2 regions of the Paraburkholderia sp. BCC1876 genome follow, and region 1 is predicted to be linked to the other one. Evidence: riboswitches for the same ligand, from Rfam matches in the RefSeq annotation. Region 1 holds a riboswitch; the other holds the start of a gene.
The links. A riboswitch is a leader RNA that binds a small molecule or an ion and turns the genes downstream of it on or off. The one in region 1 is predicted to bind ZMP and ZTP.

Region 1 (7,592 bases):
TGCCCAACTGGGCATCGCCCAGAGTGGACGTTACCCGCAAGTGCAGGTGGCCAGCGCCGACGCTCAATACCGGGATCGCAGGCAGTCGGTCGACCAGAATCCTCAGAGCCGCTTCTGGCAATACAGCGCGGGGCTCGACATCGGTTGGGAACTGGATTTCTGGGGGCGCTTCGGCCGCGCCATCGAATCGGCCGACGCAGCCTGGTTTGCCGCCAACGCAAATCGTGAAGATGTGCTGGTGCTGATGCACGCGCAACTGGCGCAGAGTTACTACGCGCTGCGAACCGCCGAGGCGCGCCTGCACATCGCTCGCGACAACGCCCGACTGCAAAAGCGCAGCTATGAGATCACCGAACGGCTGTTCAGGAGCGGCGAGAGCGACGAGCTCGATTTTCAGCAGGCCAAAACGCAGTACTTGAGCACGCTGAGCAGCATTCCCGACTTTGAAAGCCAGATAATGCGTGCCCGCAATGCCCTGGCTGTTCTGGTCGGCCGTCCTCCCGGTCCGCTGCCGGAACTGCAGGATACGGCGGGAAAGGACGGCGTCATTCCGCTTATAGACCGCGCGGTGCTGCAAGATGTGCCTGCTAACCTGCTGCAGCGCCGTCCGGACATCCGCGCCGCCGAACAGCAGATTGCGGCTCAATCCGCGCAAGTCGGCGTCGCCGAAGCCGATCTCTATCCATCGGTGACCCTGCTGGGCAGCATCGTCTGGTCCGCTGGCTCGGTGACGGGCGTGCCAAACGGCCTAGACCTGATCGGCGGTCCGAGTCTGCGCTGGAACGTGTTCGACCATGGTGCCATCAAGAACAACGTGCGCGTCCAGGACGCCCGCTTGCAACAGCTGATCGTCGCGTATCAGGACGATGTGCGCGAAGCGGCACGCGAGGCCGACGATGCCGCGACCGACCTGACGAACGCACTGGAGCGCGAGGTTATCCTCCGCGACGCTGCGCTGGCCGCGAAGCGCTCGCTGGCGCTAGCCAACACCCTCTACCGGGAAGGCTACTCGGACTTTCAGCGGGTGCTGGACGCCCAGCGCGCGCTATCCGCCCAGCAGGACGCCTATCTGCTCAACCGCAGCAGCGCCGTGAGCGACCTGATTGCCCTCTACAAGGCACTGGGCGGCGGCTGGTACAGCGAACAACCGCTTATCGACCCGGCCACTCGCCAACAGATGCAAAAGCGCACCGACTGGGGGGCGCTCATGGATGGGCCGGTCCCACCGACTGCCGACTCCACCGTTCCCGTGAAGAGGTAAGTTCCGATGAGTGAGACGCCGCCCTCTGCCGCTGCCCGTCCGCCGCCAGCGCCAGCACCCGCGCCCGCTGCCGACCCGTCGAAAAAAGGAATCAGGTGGGTTGTCGGGTTGATCGTCCTGAGCCTGGTCTGGTACCTGTTGGCCGACCGGCTCACGCCGTACACCCAGCAGGCGCGGGTACAAGCCTTCGTTGTGCCGATAGCGTCGGAAGTAGCGGGGCGGGTAACCCGGGTGTACGTAAAAAACAATCAGGACGTCAAAGCGGGTGCCGTCCTCTTCGAGGTCGATCCGGAGCACTACAGGATCGCCGTGGATCGTGCCCGCGCCGACCTCGAGTCGGTGCGTCGACAGATCGGCGCCAGCACAGCCGGCATCGATTCCGCCCAGGCCTCTTTGCGTGCGGCGCAAGCCGGCGAACTCAGGGCACGCCAGGATAGCGAACGCCTCGAACGCCTGTACCGTGAAGATCAGGGCACTATTTCGCAGCGGCGCCTGGAGCTGGCGCGCGCCAGTCTCGAACAGGCTGTCAGTCAGGTCGCCGCAGCCCGAGCCGAGGTGCAACGCGCGCGCGAACAGGAAGGCGGCAGCGAGGACGACAACGCCAGGTTCCGTAGCGCCGCTACCGGCCTGGAGAAGGCCGAACTCGATCTGGCCAGCACCCAGGTGCGAGCGCGCTCGTCAGGCCTGGTCACCGATCTGCGCACCGATGCGGGCCAGTTTGCCGCTGCCGGTAGCCCGGTCATGACGCTCATCGCTATCCACGATATGTGGATTAGTGCGGAAATGACGGAGAACAACCTGGGCCATGTGGAGCCAGGCACACCGGTTGCCATTGCCCTGGACGCCTTGCCGGGCGAGATATTCGAAGGGCGTGTGCGCAGCGTGGGCTACGGCGTCAATGTCGGCCCGAGCACACCGCCCGGTAGCCTGCCGACGGTACAGAACAGTCGCGACTGGCTGCGCCCGACCCAGCGCTTCCCGGTGGTCGTCGAATTTTTGCCGGGCGAGTTGGCCGCCATGAGAGGCGTGCGGGTTGGCGGCCAGGCCGAAGTCATGGCGTTTCCCATTCAAGGCAGTCTGCTCAATCTGCCCGGCCGCCTGTTCCTTCGCCTGATGAGCTGGCTCTCCTATGTCTACTGACACCGCTACGCGCAATAGGCGCGAGCCCCGCACCCAGCGTTCGATGCGACTGGCGAGCGGCATCGCGCTGTGCCTCGCTATCAGTTATGGTCTGAATCTGCCGATTCCGTTTATCGCGCCGGTGCTCGCGGTGTTTCTTGGTGCCACGCTCAATCGGCCCCTGTCGATCAAGGCCACGCTGGGCCTGACGCTGATGGTGACATTGACCACCGGCAGCGGTCTGCTGCTCGTCCCTTTGCTGCGCTACTTTCCATTCTGCGGCGTACTGCTGGTCGGCTTGTGTCTCTTCCTGGCCTTTCGCTTCGACCTGCGTGGTGGCAACAATCTGGTCACGACCTTCGCTGTCATTGGCCTCACCATGATTTCGTCGGCCGGCACCGCTGATTACGGGCTGGCCATGCTGGTCATCGGCGCCCTGGTCAAGGGACTCCTCGTTGCCGTGCTGGTGCATGCCTTAAGTCATTGGCTGTTTCCCGAATGCTCCCCTGCGCAAACGCCCGCTGTTGCCGCGCGCCTGGCGGACAACGAGACGAGCCGGCTGGCACTACGCGCTGCCCTGGTGGTACTGCCCACCTTCCTGTTGGCATTGACCAATCCCGCCGGCTATCTGCCGATCATCCTGGCGGCCGTCAGTCTCGCCCGACAGAGCTGCACGACTACGGCTCGCGGTGCTGCCCGCGAGCTGCTCGGCTCCACCCTGCTCGGCGGCGCACTGGCAATTCTGTTCTGGTGCGCGCTCAGTCTGTTTGTGCATCTGTGGATGTTCTTTCTATGGATGCTGCTATTCGGCTTACTGCTCGCGCGCAAGCTCTACACCCTCAGCCCAACGCGATTCCCACCAGGCTTCTGGCTGAACACCCTCGTCACCCTGAACATTCTGCTTGGCCAGTCGGTGCAGGACAGCGCCCTCGGCAAGGACGTCTATACCGCGTTCGCGGTGCGCATGGGGCTTTTTATCGCCGTCTCTCTTTATGCCTGCCTGGTGCTGCAACTTCTCGATCGACCACACCGCATACCGCGGCAATCTGGGGCTTTCAAGTCGCCGTAAAGGAGAAAGGATCATGACTTCGTTAGACATCAAAGCCGACGTACCGCCCGCGAGCGGATGGCGTTTCAAACTTGGGATAGGCATCTTCGTGTCCGCTTTCGCGTTGTGGCTGATCGTGCCGATCGCCGCTTCTCTGGGCGCGCCCGGAACAACCATTGCCGCACTGACGGGCACCATTTTCGTCGCGAACAAGGTTCTGCTTGTGACCTGTATCGCGGTGATGGGTAAGCCCGGTTTTCAACGGCTCAAGGCGACCGTGATGGGCCAGGCAAAACGTCTGGCGCCTACCAGGACTGTCGGGCCTGTCCGCCACGTGATCGGGCTGGTGATGTTCTGCCTGCCACTCGTTTCGGCAATGCTTGAAACCTATATCGACACGATCTGGCCAGGTCTAAGACCGAACATCTGGCAGGTTCAGGCGCTCGGCGATCTTATGCTGGTAGCCAGCTTCTTCGTGCTCGGCGGTGACTTCTGGAACAAGATTCACGCACTTTTCGTTCGCACGGTTTAAGTGGGCAGGAGAGGAAGATAGCTTGTCACGCCAGGCCGACCGCTGCGTGACGTCGATCGGCCGCACGCAACGTAAGATGCAAGTCAATCGCCTACCGCGTAAGCATGGGACACGATCAGAATGCGACGCTTTTGGATTGTCAACGGTCCTGGCGCCACGGCCAAATGGCCGATTGCCGACGGCTGGATGGTGGCTCCAGGTCTAAACAGCGGTGCCACCTGGGTGCCCCGCAGGTGGATTTTGCGGCGACTCATTTGATCTTAAAGGAGTTTCTGACGGGCTCGATCTGATCAAGTATTCGACGGCGTTGCCGGTGAGGTGTACGGCGTGAGCGCCGCGTGGCGGGGAATGCTTGGCCGGCGGTGCGCCGGCTGAACCCTCGACCTCAACAGCCGATTCAGCCGAGCACCCCCGTACCCGCCGTCGACGCCTTACTCCGCAGTCACCGCATCCGCCGTCTCGGCCTGCACCATGGCTCGCACGATCAGATAAACCGTGGGCAGGTCGTCATCATCAAGCCGCCAGTCGACGGGCTCGTCCAGATCCGCGCCCGACAGGCGACTGTCGCCGAATCGTAGAAACATCGAACGGACTGTCTCATTGTGCCTGGCCACGAAGCCGCGATTTTCGAAGACCAGTTCATCGATCGTCTGCAGCGTGCGCCAGGTCGGCGATTGCGCGCTACTTGAGTAACGGCGCCGGCCGCTGTCGATATGACGACCGGCGGTCGTTGCCATGATCTGCTGGAGGTCTAGCGAGGCGCTTCGAAGCGCACGTTCGAGGGCGACAGAGTTGATTTGACCGGCATCCGAATCGAGGTCAGTGGCGTTGATCATGCAGGTATCTTCCTTGGGGCTCGGGTCAACGGGCAGCTTCAAAGGCGCTGCTTCAAAGGCGCCTGAGTTCGCTGCGCCAGCAACAGGCGGATCTGGGCGAGATGACTGTCCCCGACCGTGCAATCTCCAACGGGTTGGCTGTGCTGCCGCGGCGCCGGTGGACGCACGCCGAGATAGCGGCACACCGCGGACAGATACGGCTTGCCGCTGCCGCCTAGATCTCGCGCAGCAGCCGCTACGCGGACGTCCCCGACATGCTTGCACAACCAGGCAAGCGTTTCGCGATCACCGTCGTTCAAGATGCGTATAAGGTAGGTCATGGCCTGATCCTGTATGGGCATACACCTGTAAATTTATACAGTATTTGACCGGGATGCAAGTCGAAAGTTGGACCTATCAGAGAGAGGGGGAAACTGTTCCTGCCTCGGGGTAGCGATTCTCCGGATGCCGACCCCCGGCATCGGCCGCTTTTTCCCATGGTGTCGGGCACGCCGCGCTGACAGCACACTTTCCCGTCAGGAACTATTTGTGAGGAATGACCGATGGAGGAAATGCCGGAGAGCCCGTCCGCGATGTGCAAGCGCTGCCTCGAGCAGGGCCGATGAGTCGTTTCCAATGTCGGCGAAGTCTGGGCGGACTCGCCGGAAGCAACTGCTCCTGGCATAGAGACGTATGTAGCGTGCCGGTTTGCGTAGCCACAAAAAAACCGACTAAGATAGCGCTTCTACGTGACTGGCGAGCAATAGATGGATCACCATCGGGAAGCGTAGACGGTAGAACGCCGTTCGCCTGGGCATCTTGATTAATCTCTTTGAGACTGCCCATGATGATTGCCCAAATCCATTCTCTGCCCACGCGGCTTGCGCTTAATCAATCGCGCTCCCAATTACACGCGCTTTGCCCTGTTCAGTATTTGAGCCTTGCCGGTTCCAGATTGGCCACGCAAGGGGAAAGCGCATGAGCATACTTCTCGATGGTAAAGCAGTAGCGGCGTTGCACGAGCGGGAATTGTCCGAACACGTTGCGGCCCTCAAGGCAAGAAATGGCGGGCAGACACCCATACTGGCCACGATCCTTGTAGGAGACGATCCTTCGTCCGCGACCTACGTCAGCATGAAGGGCAGTGCATGCCGGAGAGTCGGTATGGACTCGATCGTGATTAAGTTGCCTGCGAGCGCAACGACGGATGACGTGCTTTCCGCGATAAACAGGCTCAATGCCAACCCGGCGGTGCATGGCATTCTGCTTCAGCACCCGGTGCCTGCACATGTGGACGAACGCCTCTGCTTCGACAGAATATCCCTCTCCAAGGATGTTGATGGCGTCACCAGCCACGGCTTTGGCTTGATGGCGTTAGGCGAACCCGCATTCGGGTCCGCAACGCCCGCCGGAATCATGCGCTTGCTGGCTCATTACAAGATCGATGTATCTGGCAAGCGGGCCGTGGTCGTAGGGCGCAGTCCCATTCTCGGGAAACCGATGGCGCTTATGCTATCGAATGCGAACGCGACGGTCACGCTATGCCATTCGAAGACGTCAAATCTTGAAGCGGAAATTCGACGTGCCCAACTCATCGTCGGCGCGGTAGGAAAGCCGAACTTCATTCGTAGCGACTGGATTAGCGACGGAGCAATTGTTATCGATGCTGGTTACCATACCGGAGGCATAGGTGACATCCATCCCGATGGTCTGATGGGTCGATGCGCGGCGGTGACGCCGGTTCCGGGAGGGGTGGGGCCGATGACGATTTCAACGCTTATCGCCCAAACCCTCGGTGCCGCCGAACGTGTGTGGTCAACCATCCAATGAATGTCCGCTGCCGACAACGTTGACGGGCCGCTGCGGGTCGACAAGGGAAGTTCGTCGCAAGCTCTGGCAACTACCTGACGAGCGCTGGCCGAACTTCTCCTATGGCTTTGACGCTGTGATCAACGCCTCTTCACGTTAGCAGCGCGGTACAAGTACACTACCGGCCTAAGCAAATCCGGATTATCCAGTTCGCGCGCATGCACCGAATTTTCGCGGGCAGCGCGTTGCGCGGGTTCCGGTCCTCACTTCGTGAAGTCCCGTGCGGAACGCTCGATTCGCGTCAGAAATGCCATGGATTATTTTGCCGCAGTACGGGCCTTCGTTTGCGCAGCGGAACTGCAGAGCTTCAGCAAGACGGCCGTTGAAATGGCAGTCAAGACGTCGACCATTTCACGCTACGTGAGTGCGCTAGAAAACGATCTGGGCATTGCCCTGTTTAACCGGTCGACGCGCGGGCTCGTCCTGACGGAGGGCGGTAGGCTGTTTCGTGAGCACGCCATGGTTGCCCTACAGGCGCTCGATGACGCGCGGCAGGTCACGTCGTCACTGAATCTCACACCGCAAGGCGTGCTGCGCGTCACGATGCCCCCGGCATTCGGGCGCCGGCATATCGTGCCGCACCTGCCGGCGTTCATGACGCGCTATCCCGACATCGACCTCGATATCGTATCGACCGACGAAACGCTCAATATGATCGAAGTCGGCATTGATCTGGCGATCCGTATCGGTGCGCTGTCCGATTCGTCGTTGATGGCGAAACGCATTGCTCCGCATCGTCGTATCGTGTGCGGCAGCCCGGCGTATTTGCAGCGTAGCGGCACGCCGAATGTCCCTGAAGATCTGTCCGCGCACGATACGCTTCGTCTGTCGCTGTTACCGGACGACACCTGGTCGTTCACGCGCAGAGCCAATGCAAAGAGGTCGTCAGAGCAGACGCAAGTGCCGGTGCAATTGCAGGGGCGCTTGCGCGCAGACGACTCCGAAGCT
Region 2 (7,592 bases), on a different contig from region 1:
TCCAGCGCGCCGATCGTATGGCGGTTGTTGGCCGCGCTTTGATACAGCGCCTGCAGGTCGCCGCCCGACCAGAAATCGCGTTCGAAGCGTTCAGTTTGCGCGCGCGCCCGGCGGATCGCAAACCACTTGCGGAAAATGAAAGTCCACGACAACAGCGACAGCAACAGCAGCAGCGCCATCACGGCCTGCGCTAGCAGGCTCGCATTGAGTACGAGTGAAACGATCGACAGATCTTGTGTAGTGTTCATAAAGGTTCGTTTTAACGTCCCGGAAGGGGGCGTCCGGCTGCAAGGTCAGTCGAAGCTTGCCGTGAGCAAAACGGAAGCATCGGCGAGATTGCAAGCCGAACCATGCTTTGTGTTGCTAGATCGATATGAGTTCACTGGCCCCGTAACAACGGGATTCAGTCGTTGTCCGTTGACACGCCGCCGCTGCTCGCGCCCGGCCCGCGCCGCAAAGCGGCCAGAACCGGTGAAGGAATCGCGGCCGGCCGCAGCGCAATACGATCGACGCAGCCGACCCGGATGGAACCGGTAGCAAGCAGCGTGCCGTCACGCCACGCCTCCTGCACGAAGTCGACCGAAGCCCTGCCTAGCCGTTCGATCCGGCTTACGACGTTGACGATATCGTCGAGCCGTGCCGGCGCCCGATAGTCGACCGCAGTGCTGCTTACGATAAACATCGCGCCTGTTTCATCCGCGAGCCGGCGCTGGTCGACGCCGCACGCGCGCAGCCATTCGGTGCGCGCCCGCTCAAAAAACTTCAGGTAGTTCGCGTAAAACACGATGCCGCCGGCGTCGGTATCTTCGTAGTACACGCGGATGGACCACGTGCAGCCAATTTCGGCGCCGGACTGGCTGGTCGACTCATTCATGCGGCGCATTTTACCGGAACGCATACCTTGAGGTCTGTTTCAAAGTGTGCGCCTTGCCCGGCGGGGCTCAGCCGCGATAAACGCTCAAAGCGGAGAACGATTGGGCCACCGGCATGAGTTCGATCGTGTTGATGTTGACGTGGGCCGGCCGGGTGGCGATCCAGTAGATCGAGTCGGCGATATCTTCGGGCGTCAGCGGTTGCACGTTTTCGTACATTTTCGCGGCTTTGTCGTCGTCGCCGCGAAAACGCACGTTCGAGAATTCGGTGCCGCCGCACAGGCCCGGCTCGATGTCGGTGACGCGCAGCGCGGTGCCGGCCAGATCGGCGCGCAGGTTCAGGCTGAACTGGCGCACAAAGGCCTTGGTGGCGCCGTAAACGTTGCCACCTGCGTACGGCCAGCTACCGGCCGCCGAGCCCAGGTTAAATACGTGACCGCGATTGCGCTCCACCATGCCGGGCAGCAAGGCGTGCGTAACCTGTACGAGGCCCGTGCAGTTGGTTTCGATCATGGTGTTCCACGCGTCCAGACTCGCTTTTTGCGCCGGCTCGGTGCCGAGCGCGAGGCCGGCGTTATTGACGAGCACGTCGATTTCGGCGAAATCCGCCGGCAGTCCGGCGGGCACCGCCTCGACGGCCGCGCGGTCGCGTACGTCGAGTTCGTAGGGCAGAAGCGCGTCGCCGAGTTCGTCGGCGAGCGCCTGAAGGCGGTCCTTCCGGCGCGCGGTGGCGACGACACGATGGCCGCCCTTGACGAAGGCGCGAGCGATAGCGGCGCCGAATCCCGCGGACGCTCCGGTGACGAACACGATCATTGCAGTTTCCTGGTCGGTAAAGGAGAAAGGTCCCAAGCCTACTTCCAATGCGGCGCTGCGGCAAGGCTGAACCAGCCGCATGAGCGGCTGTGGCAGGGACGCGCAGCGGGCTTGCAGCGCGTTTTCTTCAGACCTTTGCACACCGCACCCGGAGGCCCTTGGGCTGGCCTCTCGAGCACGCCCGGCGTCGACCGGTAGCCGGTTGCCTATTCGATCCTCTTCCAATAAACTAACGCGCTCATCCCTGCGTGACTGGCGATAGAACCGATTCAAGCAATCGGGTTCAAGGTGGAACAACCCACCGTGAAGCGCAGGGTGCCGTTTTGCCGTTCGCCTGGGCAGCCGTGATCCGCGCGCATTGATCTGCGCTGACGGTGGCTGTCCTGCCTCGCGTGTGCGGCGTCTCTCTATCCGCCACGTCAGGGCTGGCCCAGCCGCCAGCAGCGCTGCGTACCCTCTACGCAAGATTCGGCGCACGATCCGGTCAACCTGAACACACTCAACGGAATCCGTATGTTTGATAGAGCCCAAAGCACCATCGCCAACGTCGATCCTGAACTCTGGAAAGTCATCGAGCAGGAAAACCGCCGTCAGGAAGAGCACATCGAACTGATCGCGTCGGAAAACTATACGAGCCCGGCTGTGATGGCCGCGCAAGGCTCGCAGCTCACCAACAAATACGCCGAAGGGTATCCGGGCAAGCGCTACTACGGCGGCTGCGAATTCGTCGACATCGCCGAGCAACTGGCGATCGACCGTGTCAAGGAACTGTTCGGCGCCGAAGCGGCCAACGTCCAGCCGAACTCGGGCTCGCAGGCCAACCAGGGCGTGTTCTTCGCCATGCTGAAGCCGGGCGACACGATCATGGGCATGAGCCTCGCGCACGGTGGTCACCTGACGCACGGTTCGCCGGTCAACATGTCGGGCAAGTGGTTCAACGTCGTCAGCTATGGCCTGAACGAAGCGGAAGACATCGACTACGAAGCCGCTGAGAAGCTCGCTCAGGAACACAAGCCGAAGCTGATCGTGGCGGGTGCTTCGGCATTCGCGCTGCGTATCGATTTCGAACGTCTGTCGAAGATCGCCAAGTCGGTCGGCGCGTACTTCATGGTCGACATGGCGCACTACGCCGGTCTGGTTGCTGCAGGCGTGTACCCGAACCCGGTGCCGTTCTCCGATTTCGTCACGACCACCACGCACAAGAGCCTGCGCGGCCCGCGTGGCGGTGTGATCCTGATGAAGGCCGAGTTCGAGAAGCAGATCAACTCGGCCATTTTCCCGGGCATTCAGGGTGGTCCGCTGATGCACGTGATCGCCGGTAAGGCTGTTGCGTTCAAGGAAGCGCTGTCGCCGGAATTCAAGGTGTACCAGCAGCAAGTGGTCGAAAACGCGCGCGTGCTGGCTGAAACGCTGGTCAAGCGCGGTCTGCGTATCGTGTCGGGCCGTACCGAAAGCCACGTCATGCTGGTCGATCTGCGCGCCAAGAAGATCACGGGCAAGGCTGCGGAAGCCGCGCTGGGCGCCGCTCACATCACCGTCAACAAGAACGCGATCCCGAACGACCCGGAAAAGCCGTTCGTGACGAGCGGTGTGCGTCTCGGCTCGCCGGCCATGACCACGCGCGGCTTCGGTGTCAAGGAAGCGGAGCAGGTGGGTAACCTGATCGCCGACGTGCTGGACAACCCGGAAGACACCGCCACGATCGAACGTGTGCGCGGCCAGGTTGCCGAGCTGACCCAGCGTTTCCCGGTCTACCGTTAAGCCGTTATGCACTGCCCCTTCTGCCGTCACGCCGATACGCAGGTTGTCGACTCGCGCGTATCCGAAGACGGCGCAACGATTCGCCGGCGCCGCCGCTGCCCGGCCTGCGACAAACGTTTCACGACGTATGAGCGGGTCGAGCTGGCGTTGCCGTCGGTCGTCAAGAAGGACGGTAGCCGCACGGAATTCGATCGCCGCAAGATCGTCGCGAGCATGCAACTGGCGCTGCGCAAGCGCCCGGTCGCAGCGGACGCGATCGACGCGGCCGTCGCCCGCATCGAGTATCAGTTGCTCGGTAGCGGCGAGCGTGAGGTGCGTAGTGAGCGCCTCGGCGAACTCGTCATGAACGAGTTGCGCGAGCTCGATACGATTGCCTACGTTCGTTTTGCCTCCGTTTACCGGCGCTTTGAAGACGTCTCTGAGTTCGAAGACGTAATCGAAGAATTTCGCCGCGCCTCTTCTCCTCCCAAGCCTCCCCGCAAGCGCTGATCGCGGCCGCGCCGCGTGTTGCGTTCGAGTATCCGTTTTTCTCCGCGTTGATTCGCGCATTGGTTGCTCCCGCTCCGTTATGGTTCGACGCGTGCATTTTTGCGCGCGATAGCGTCTGAGTGCCACCTGGCCATTCGGCCGATTGTTGAGCCGTTTGCGAACCGCTAGATTGGCTGCATTCTTTGCAACGATCAGGGATGCAGATGAAACAGGACGCCGTCTGTCGACCGCCATCCGGCGGCTTTACGCTCGTCGAAACGCTGGCCGTGGTTGCCCTACTTGCTGTCGTCGCCGTGCTGACGACGCCGTCGTTCGTCGCCTGGCACGTGCGGGATCAGATCGACGCCCGCGCGAAAGCGCTTGCCTCGACCTTTGCCTACGCGCGCAGCGAAGCGCTGCGTCGCGGGACACGTATTACCGTCTGCCGGGTCGACGCCGCACGCCGGTGTCTTGTCGCGGGGCAAGCTTGCGCCAACGGCGTTGCTGACTGGTCCTGTGGCTGGGCCGTCATGGCAGAGCGCGGCGGCACGCTTACGCTTTTGCGCGCGCATCCTTCGTTAAGTGCGGTAAGCATCAGCGGGACGCAGACAAATCTCACGTTCACGCCGCCGGCGGCGCAATTGATCGGCACGTTTCGCAGTTTCGAAATCGCCCCGCGCGTATCTTCAGGAGCAACTCAGGGGAACGCGTGGCGACGCTGTATCCATATCGCCGCCGGGGGACGCGTGCGGATTGTTCAGGGTGCTTGCGGAGCCGTGTCGTGAGGCGGCTTTCACTGAGGCCCTGGCCGCGCCATCGCGCATTGGCATGCGACGGCAGCTCGCTAATCGAAGTCATGCTGGCGATTTCGTTGATGGCGGTGACGGCGCTCGGGTTGATCGCCGGTCAACTGTGGACCGCTCGCGAAGCGCACGCGACGGCACAGCGCGAGCACGCGGCGTGGATTGCCGATTCGGTCGCGGAGGCCATGTACGCACCTACCGCGAGCGATGCCGCGATCAGGCAATGGAACGCGCGAGCGGCGGTGCTGTTGCCGCATGGCCAGGCGTCGGTGGAAGCAAGCGGCGGGTTGTCCGCTGCGCGTGTGACGTGGGTGGCCCCGCTCAACATGCCGCCTGCCGACAATATCATCGACAAACCCGAGTCTTGTGGCGGAGTGGATGTTCCCGCCGGCCTCTCATGCGTCGCATTGGCGTTCGCGGAATGATGGCGCGTTTGGTTTCTGCTCGGGGCCATACGCTGGTGGAATTCGTGATCGCCATCGCATTGGGCTTGCTCGTGACTGCGGGCGCGGTTTCGCTCTATACAGCGCAGAGGGCGGCGTTCGAACAGGCCAGCGACTCGGCGCGGATTCGCGAAGCCGGGTTGACCGCGCTGACCTTGATCGGGCAGCAACTGCAAATGGCCGGCTTCGTGCCCGCGGACGTCGTACGTTACGCCAATCCTCCGCCGATATTCGGATGCTCGGGCGGCCGGCCGACGGCCTCTGACGACAGCCCCGTCTGCGAGACGCTGTCCAGCCGCTCGGACGGTGTCGTGGTTCGGTATGTTGGAGACAACATCTCGACGTGGCCATCGGCGGCCGGGCAATCCACCGACTGCCTCGGACAAGCCGTGACCGCCACCAACGCGGCGCTCGGTGACCGCGGTGTCCCGGTCGTGAACCGGTATTTCGCGCGAGTCAGTGGTTCGACCGGGGAGCCGGAGCTCTATTGCGAGGGCAATGGCAAGGCGGGATCCGCGCAACCGTTGGTCGAAGGTGTCGAGCGCTTGCGGATCAAGTACTGGCTAGCTGACCGATTGGACGCGATCGAAGCGTCAGCGGTCACGGTTGATCAATGGGCGAAGATCGTTGCGGTCGACCTCTGCGTGCTCGTTCGAGGCGCGCCGCGAGCGCAGCGCGGGAGTTATGTCGATTGCGACGGCATTAGCGCCATGAGCGCCGACTCGCGCGCGCGGCAGGCGTTCTGGCGGCGGGTGGCGATACGTAACTCAGCGGCGGGGGTTTCTCTGTGACCGCGCATCGAAAGAAGGCGGGCCTGCGTGGCGTGTCGCGCGTTCATCACCACGGCACTGTGCTCCCCATCGTGTTGCTGATTGCCGCAATGATGTTGGCCACGTCCGCAGCGTGGTTCGAAAGCTCGCTTGCGTCGGCGCGCGCCGCTAGCAACGTCCGCGATTATCTGCAGGCGTTCCATGCGGCCGATTCAGTGCTGACGTTGTGCTCCCGCGCTGTCGTCACGGCGGCAGGTGACGGTGCCGCCGCGATGCCACCGGCTGCTTCGGGTGAGCCGGTGCAATGGAAGCTCGAATCCGCATTCGAGGCTGGCGCGGTCGCACCCGTTGCGCAATGGCCCGGATCGCTGCGACCGCCGCAATGTTTGATCGAAGCATGGCGTCTTGCCACGCGCGCCGATGCACGAGCATTCCTGCTGACTTCGCGCGGCTTCGGGCGGACTAAAGAGTCGCAGGTCTGGCTGCAGATGGAACTGGTCGTCGAGGGCGAAAAAGTCGAGCGCCATTGGCGCCGCGTCGCCGCAAAGCCATTTTGACGGGAGGCTCATGACAGGCCGGCATACATCCGCATTTACGTTGCTCGAACTGATGATCACGCTCGCGATAGTTGCCACGCTCGCCGTATTCGCCGTGCCTTCGTATCGGAGTCACGTCGAGCGCGCGCATCGAATCGACGCGGCATCGGCGCTTTATCGGGCGGCGCAATTCGTCGAGCGTGCGGCGAGCGACAACCTGACGGCTTTGCCTCCTGGTCTGGATCAGGCGCCGCAATTCGGTGCGCCGATCTACAGCCTGCGTGTGCTGCCTGCGGACGACACCAATGGCGGCTATTCGATAGAGGCCGCGCCGACCGAGTCCGGACCCATGCGCGACGACGCCTGCGGCATCTTTACGCTGGATGCGACGGGACAGAGAAGTAATAGAAGCGGTAGTAATGGGAGCGGCGTTTTAATGCCGTCAATCGGTGAATGCTGGAAAACCGGTTAGAGCGGGCTACAACCCACTCCGCCCAACCCTTCAATACCCCCCATCCGTCGAGTCAACCTTCTCCCGCGAAGACCCAGCCGAATCACGCTTCATCTGCTGCCAGATTCGATACGCTTCCCACCCGGCAAGCGCAAGGCCGCCCCACTTGAGCGCCGGTTTGGCGCCAGCGGCAAGCGTCGCGCGCAACGGCTTGGCGAGCACCATCGAAGCGATGGAACTGATCAGCGGATACTCCTTCAGCAATGCGCCGATATTCCCCGCGTTGAGGAAATTCGACTTCGAGCCGCGGCCCGGGCGCATATTGCTAAAGCCCGGCACAAGGAACTTGAGCCAACTGAAATGAGTGACCGCCTGGCGCAGTTCGATGGTTGCCTGAGCGAGCTCCATACGCTCGACATCCGCGCGCACCATCAGCAATTCCTTGCGCAGTGCTCGCAGGTGCGGCGCGCTCAGATCTTTCGCCTGGTGGCGTTTGTTACGGAAGGCGGTATCGGAATGGATCTGGCTCATGGCGTGTCGGCGGCAGTGGAGGTGGAGCAATCAGACAATCACAGACAATCGCAAATCAGCTACGAATCGACTGCAAAAAATGGCTGCAAAAAAGCGGCGAGCGGTAGTGCAAATAGTGCAGCAAGGGTGCTGCAAAAAACT

Region 2: another riboswitch for ZMP and ZTP. It lies ahead of glyA (serine hydroxymethyltransferase); the one in region 1 lies ahead of HWY05_RS07980 (tetrahydrofolate dehydrogenase/cyclohydrolase catalytic domain-containing protein).

What each region holds. Positions count from the first base shown of each region.
Region 1 covers NZ_CADFGI010000002.1:343,091-350,682, forward strand. Annotated here, with positions in the region: gene HWY05_RS07950 (TolC family protein) at 1-1,261, shown strand, start outside; gene HWY05_RS07955 (HlyD family secretion protein) at 1,268-2,401, shown strand; gene HWY05_RS07960 (DUF2955 domain-containing protein) at 2,391-3,449, shown strand; gene HWY05_RS07965 (transporter suffix domain-containing protein) at 3,463-3,960, shown strand; gene HWY05_RS07970 (DUF2471 domain-containing protein) at 4,392-4,838, opposite strand; gene HWY05_RS07975 (hypothetical protein) at 4,835-5,116, opposite strand; ZMP/ZTP riboswitch at 5,515-5,598, shown strand; gene HWY05_RS07980 (tetrahydrofolate dehydrogenase/cyclohydrolase catalytic domain-containing protein) at 5,754-6,605, shown strand; gene HWY05_RS07985 (LysR family transcriptional regulator) at 6,897-7,592, shown strand, end outside.
Region 2 covers NZ_CADFGI010000007.1:263,141-270,732, reverse strand. Annotated here, with positions in the region: gene tolQ (protein TolQ) at 1-248, opposite strand, end outside; gene ybgC (tol-pal system-associated acyl-CoA thioesterase) at 404-883, opposite strand; gene ydfG (bifunctional NADP-dependent 3-hydroxy acid dehydrogenase/3-hydroxypropionate dehydrogenase YdfG) at 942-1,688, opposite strand; ZMP/ZTP riboswitch at 1,927-2,035, shown strand; gene glyA (serine hydroxymethyltransferase) at 2,202-3,449, shown strand; gene nrdR (transcriptional regulator NrdR) at 3,456-3,938, shown strand; gene HWY05_RS25030 (GspH/FimT family pseudopilin) at 4,142-4,702, shown strand; gene HWY05_RS25025 (hypothetical protein) at 4,774-5,145, shown strand; gene HWY05_RS25020 (PilW family protein) at 5,142-5,954, shown strand; gene HWY05_RS25015 (pilus assembly protein) at 6,044-6,490, shown strand; gene HWY05_RS25010 (type IV pilin protein) at 6,501-6,941, shown strand; gene HWY05_RS25005 (DUF3318 domain-containing protein) at 6,972-7,451, opposite strand; gene HWY05_RS25000 (hypothetical protein) at 7,437-7,592, shown strand, end outside.